Variovorax paradoxus B4: one gene and its partner. Each later gene encodes a partner of the first gene's protein in a complex. Links are inferred from orthologs where the notes say so. Each region holds a gene or a part of one and is shown in the gene's direction. Other genes may lie near its edges.

Region 1 (2,955 bases):
AGCCGCTGTACTGGCTGCTGAACCAGCTGCACGGCATCCTGGGCAACTGGGGCTGGGCCATCGTGGCGCTGGTGGTGCTGCTGAAGGCGGCCTTCTACTGGCTCAACGCCAAGGCCTACGCGAGCATGGCCAAGATGAAGGCCATCAATCCGAAGATCATGGAAATGCGCGAGCGGCTGAAGGACAAGCCGCAGGAAATGCAGCAGGAAATGATGCGAATCTACAAGACCGAGAAGGTCAATCCGATGGGCGGCTGCTTCCCGATCGTGATCCAGATCCCGGTGTTCATCGCGCTGTACTGGGTGCTGCTGTCGTCGGTCGAAATGCGCCACGCGCCGTGGATCGGCTGGATCACCGACCTGTCGGCACCGGACCCCTGGTACATCCTGCCGGTCGTGATGACGCTCACCTCGCTGTTCCAGACCTGGCTCAACCCGACGCCGCCCGATCCGATGCAGGCCAAGCTGATGTGGATCATGCCGCTCGCGTTCAGCGTGATGTTCATCTTCTTCCCGGCCGGCCTGGTGCTGTACTGGATCACCAACAACGTGCTGTCGATCGCGCAGCAGTGGTTCATCAACAAGCGGCTGGGCGTGCTGGGCAAATAAGCCGCAGCGGCCGCCGCCACTCCCGCAAAGGGCCGCATCTGCGGCCTTTTGTCTTTTTGCTGAAAGAATCGCGCTTCCATGACCTTTGCCCGCACCACCGATCCCGTCGTCGCCATCGCCACCGCTTCGGGGCGCGGGGCGGTGGGCATCGTGCGGGTCTCGGGCGCCCGGCTCGCGCCGCTGATCGACGCGCTCTGCGGCCGGCCGCTGAAGCCGCGGGAAGCCACCTACCTCCCCTTCCGTGATGCGGCCGGAGAGCCGGTCGACCACGGCCTGGCCATCCACTTTCCCTCGCCCCATTCGTTCACCGGCGAGGACGTGCTCGAACTGCAGGCCCACGGCGGAACGGTCGTGCTGCAACTGCTGCTGGCGCGCTGCCTCGAGGCCGCCGCCGAGCCCGATCCGGTCACCGGCCGGCCGCGATTGCCCGGCCTGCGCGTGGCCGAGCCGGGTGAGTTCAGCCAGCGCGCCTTTCTCAACGGCAAGATCGACCTCGCCCAGGCCGAGGCCATCGCCGACCTGATCGACGCCAGCACCGAGGCGGCTGCGCGCAGCGCCGGGCGCTCGCTTTCGGGCGCCTTTTCGCGCGAGATCCACGCGCTGCGCGATGCGCTGATCCATCTGCGCATGCTGGTGGAGGCGACGCTCGATTTCCCGGAGGAGGAAATCGACTTCCTCCAAAAGGCCGATGCGGCCGGGCAACTGGTGAAGTTGCAGGAGCAGCTGGCAGCGGTGCAGCAGCGAGCGAAGCAGGGCGCGCTGCTGCGCGAAGGCATCAAGGTGGTCATCGCGGGCCAGCCCAATGCGGGCAAGAGCTCGCTGCTCAACGCGCTGGCCGGCGCCGAGCTGGCCATCGTGAGCGCGGTGGCGGGCACGACGCGCGACGTGGTGTCGCAGACCATCCAGATCCACGGCGTGCCGCTGCACGTGGTGGACACGGCCGGCCTGCGCGAAAGCAGCGACGAAGTCGAACAGATCGGTGTGGCCCGCGCCTGGGGCCAGATCGAGGGCGCCGATGCCGTGCTGTTCCTGCACGACCTGACGCGCGCCGGCCTGCCCGACTACGCTGCCGCCGACGCCGAGATCCTGCGCGGGCTGCGGCAGAAGCTGCCCGCGAGCGTGCCGGTGCTCGATGTCTGGAACAAGCAGGATGCCGCGCCAATGCCGAATGCGGCGAATGCGGACGGCGCGGCCCGGGGCGTCGCCTTGTCCGCCAAGACCGGCCTCGGCATCGAGGCGCTGCGCGAACAGCTGCTGGCCATGGCCGGCTGGCAGGCCGTGCCCGAGGGCGTCTACCTGGCGCGGGCGCGCCATGTGCAGGCGCTGAGCCAGGTCGAGATCCATCTGGCACTGGCCGCGAGCCATCTGGCGGCGCAGGCGCAGCTGCTCGATCTGCTGGCCGAGGAGCTGCGCCTCGCGCAGAACGCGCTGAACGAAATTACCGGTGAATTCGGCGCCGACGACCTGCTGGGGGTGATCTTTTCGCGCTTCTGTATCGGCAAATAGAGACAGCCGACCTCAAAAACGTAAAGACTTGTAGCCGAAAACCGCGCCCTTCGCGGATACTCCGGCACAGAAGCGGGGGTTGAGAAAAGCATGTCCATCCAGAACCTGGGCCGCGCAATCGCGGACAACAGCAGCAACGACGCCTTTGCGTTGACGCTCAACGTACAACAGTGGGAAACGCTGGCGGGCTACCTGCAGCCCATCGACACCGGCGTTGGCGACGTTCTCATCGAGCAGGGCACGCACGACCGATCGGTGTACTTTCTCGAGAGCGGCGCGATCAGCGTGCACCGCGTGAGCAGCAAGGAACAGATGAAGCTGGCCGTGCTCATGCCCGGATCGGTGGTGGGCGAAGGCTCCTTCTTCTCGCGCCAGCCGCATTCCGCCAATGTGGTGGTCACCGGCGCGGGCCGCGTGTGGCGCCTCACGGCGATCCGCTTCGCGGAAATGTCGAACCGGCAGCCCAACCTGGCCCTTGAAATTGCCATGGGGCTGGGCGCGGTGATTGCCAAGCGCATGGCGCACCGGTCCAAGCGCGTCGCAGTGACCTGAGCACCGGCCGGTCGGCCCGCTCCGCAATTCGGCCCTCGACGGCTCTTCGCCGCCAGTTTTCCTGAAATCGTTTTTCCCTAGAAGTCCGTCGTCATGGCCTTGATCTGTCCGGTGTGCAGCGCGGAGAACCGCGAGGGCGCCAATTTCTGCAGGGGCTGCGGCGGCAAGCTGGCGCCTGCCGCACCCGCGCCAATGGCGCCGCCTCCGGCCCCCGGCAGCAGATCGGAGCGCGAGTGGGCCGCCACGGCGCCCGCGCAACTGCGTGCGCCCACGATCCCGGGCGGGCTTT
Region 2 (3,036 bases), 5.7 Mb from region 1 along the record:
AGTAAAAAAGGCGATCGATTGATGCAGCGCCTGGTACTGCGCTGGCCACGCGCCCGCCCGCTCGGCCTGCTGCTGCAGACCCCGGCGCATCGCGTGGTGCGGGTGCTGCTCGTCACGCAGTCGCACTGGCAGCTTCCTGAACACCGCTCGCGCCGGCGGCGTGTCTGAGGCGCGCATGCACCTCTCCCGCATCGAGGCGGAACTGCGCTACGAAGTGCATCGAAAAGCCCGTGCCCGTGGTGGAGTTGGCGGCCGCGGCGGGCCGAGACCCGTGATTGCCACAGATAGTTTGCTATAAAATATATAGCAAACTATCTGTGGTGGGCAAAGGATTTGCGTGGTTTTTATGCCATTAACCACGTTGCCCCCATTCTGGGCGCAAAAGGGCACCCCCGATTAAAATTGGTGCCCCCTTTGCGCAGCGCACGCGTCAGTGCGCCCCCTCTTTCATGCTGTATCCCGAAGAATTCGATGTGATCGTCGTCGGCGGTGGCCATGCCGGCACCGAGGCCGCGCTCGCGGCTGCCCGAATGGGCGCCAAGACGCTGCTGCTCTCCCACAACATCGAGACGCTGGGACAGATGAGCTGCAACCCGTCGATCGGCGGCATCGGCAAGGGCCACCTCGTGAAAGAGGTCGATGCGCTCGGTGGTGCGATGGCCATTGCCACGGATGAAGCAGGCATCCAGTTTCGCATTCTCAATTCGAGCAAGGGGCCGGCCGTGCGTGCGACCCGTGCGCAGGCCGACCGTGTGCTGTACAAGGCGGCGATCCGCCATCGCCTGGAAAACCAGCCGAACCTCAGCCTGTTCCAGCAAGCGGTCGATGACCTGATGGTGGAGGGCGATCGCGTGGTCGGCGCCGTCACGCAAGTCGGCATCGCCTTTCGCGCGCGCACCGTGGTGCTCACCGCCGGGACTTTTCTCGATGGCCGCATCCATGTCGGCCTCGACAACTACCAGGCCGGACGCGCGGGTGATCCGCCGGCCATCAGCCTGTCGGCGCGGCTCAAGGAACTGAAGCTGCCGCAGGGGCGGCTGAAGACCGGCACGCCCCCGCGCCTCGACGGCCGGAGCATCGATTTTTCGAAGTGCACCGAACAACCGGGCGACGGCATGCCGGGCGGGGCGGGGCCGATGCCCGTGTTCAGCTTCATGGGCCGGGTCGACATGCATCCGCAGCAGATGCCGTGCTGGATCACCCATACCAATGCGCGCACGCACGAGATCATCCGCTCGGGCTTCGACCGCAGCCCGATGTTCACGGGCAAGATCGATGGCGTCGGCCCGCGCTACTGCCCGAGCGTGGAAGACAAGATCAACCGCTTTGCCGACAAGGAAAGCCACCAGATCTTCCTCGAGCCTGAAGGCCTGACGACCAACGAGTACTACCCCAACGGAATCTCGACCAGCCTGCCGTTCGACATCCAGTACCAGCTCGTGCGCTCGATGCCCGGGCTGGAGAACGCCCACATCCTGCGGCCGGGCTACGCCATCGAATACGACTACTTCGATCCGCGCGAACTCAAGAGCAGCTTCGAGACCCGTTCGATCAAGGGCCTGTTCTTTGCCGGACAGATCAACGGCACCACCGGCTATGAAGAAGCTGCGGCCCAAGGCCTGTTTGCCGGCATCAATGCCGCGCTCCAATGCCGTGGCGAAGAAGCGTGGCTGCCGCGCCGGGATGAGGCTTATCTGGGCGTGCTGGTCGATGACCTGATCACCAAGGGCGTGACCGAGCCGTACCGCATGTTCACCAGCCGCGCCGAATTCCGGCTGCAGCTGCGCGAGGACAACGCCGACATGCGTCTGACCGAAGCAGGGCGCAAGCTGGGCTTGGTGGACGATGCGCGCTGGGATGCCTTCAGCCGCAAGCGCGACACTGTTTCACGTGAAACAGAACGCCTCAAGTCGATCTGGGTGAACCCGCGCAACCTGCCGGCGTCCGAATCCGAGCGCGTGCTCGGCAAGGCCATCGAGCACGAATACAACCTGGCCGACCTCTTGCGCCGGCCCGATGTGAACTACCAGACGCTGATGTCGCTGGACGGCGGAAAGTACAGCGCAGGGGCCGCGCTCAGTGAAACCGAGATCGAGCAGATCGAAATCTCGGCCAAGTACTCGGGCTACATCGAGCGCCAGCACGACGAAGTGGAGCGCGCTGCGCATTTCGAGAACCTGCGCCTTCCGGCCGATTTCGACTACAGCCAGGTCAAGGCGCTGAGTTTCGAGGTCCGGCAGAAGCTCGACAAGCACCGGCCTGAAACGCTGGGCCTGGCGTCGCGCATTTCGGGCGTCACGCCCGCCGCAATTTCCCTGCTGATGATCCATTTGCGAAAAGGCGGCCACAAGGCATTCAACCGCGACGCCGCCACGGAAGCCGCCGCAGAATCGCAGCCCGCCCAATGAGCGCGCCCATCGACACGCTGCGCCAGGGCGCGGCAGCCTTGGGCACGGCCTTGTCCGATCAACAAGCGGAACAGTTGCTGGCCTACGGCACGCTGATGCTCAAGTGGAACAAGGTCTACAACCTCACGGCGCTGCGCGATCCGGCCAGCGTGCTGACGCACCATCTGCTCGACAGCCTGGCGGCCGTGGCACCGCTGCAGCGCGAATGGGCAGGGAAGGGCAAGCTGCTCGACGTCGGTTCCGGGGGCGGCCTGCCCGGCGTGGTGATTGCCGTCATGCGGCCGGATCTCGAGGTGAGCTGCCTCGATGCCGTCGCCAAGAAGGCAGCCTTTGTCCAACAGGTGGCTGCCGAGCTCGAATTGCCCAACCTGCGCGGCCTGCACGCACGTGTCGAATCGCTGACGGGCAGCTATGAAGTCATCAGCTCCCGAGCCTTTGCCTCGCTGCCTGATTTCTTCAACGGATCCAAGCATCTGCTCGCGCCGGGCGGTGTCTGGCTGGCCATGAAGGGGAAAGTGCCCGCCGATGAACTTGCTGCCTTGCCCCAAGGTATCGCAGTGTTTCACGTGGAACAATTGACCGTTCCGGGCCTGGACGCCGAGCGCTGCATCGTCTGGGCGCGCCAAGA

What was found. The genes of interacting proteins can lie anywhere in the genome.
Region 2: the proteins of mnmE (region 1) and mnmG are in contact, whole or in part, in a solved structure (PDB 9HIP), measured with the Escherichia coli proteins. The link is inferred for Variovorax paradoxus B4 from one-to-one orthologs.

The regions. Positions count from the first base shown.
Region 1 is NC_022247.1:5,790,100-5,793,054, reverse strand. Bases 54-2,900 are described here. They hold mnmE (tRNA uridine-5-carboxymethylaminomethyl(34) synthesis GTPase MnmE), read left to right. Parts: upstream 54-686; coding sequence 687-2,114; downstream 2,115-2,900. Other genes in these bases: VAPA_RS27045 (zinc ribbon domain-containing protein), read left to right, coding at 2,760-2,900; VAPA_RS27050 (Crp/Fnr family transcriptional regulator), read left to right, coding at 2,205-2,666; yidC (membrane protein insertase YidC), read left to right, coding at 54-608. Outside these bases: more of yidC, read left to right, coding at 1-53; more of VAPA_RS27045, read left to right, coding at 2,901-2,955. UniProt on the Escherichia coli protein: Exhibits a very high intrinsic GTPase hydrolysis rate. Involved in the addition of a carboxymethylaminomethyl (cmnm) group at the wobble position (U34) of certain tRNAs, forming tRNA-cmnm(5)s(2)U34.
Region 2 is NC_022247.1:44,634-47,669, forward strand. The notes cover bases 1-2,928. They hold mnmG (tRNA uridine-5-carboxymethylaminomethyl(34) synthesis enzyme MnmG), read left to right. Parts: upstream 1-449; coding sequence 450-2,408; downstream 2,409-2,928. Other genes in these bases: VAPA_RS00210 (DUF1328 family protein), read left to right, coding at 1-22; VAPA_RS34770 (hypothetical protein), read left to right, coding at 22-168; rsmG (16S rRNA (guanine(527)-N(7))-methyltransferase RsmG), read left to right, coding at 2,405-2,928. Outside these bases: more of rsmG, read left to right, coding at 2,929-3,036. UniProt on the Escherichia coli protein: NAD-binding protein involved in the addition of a carboxymethylaminomethyl (cmnm) group at the wobble position (U34) of certain tRNAs, forming tRNA-cmnm(5)s(2)U34.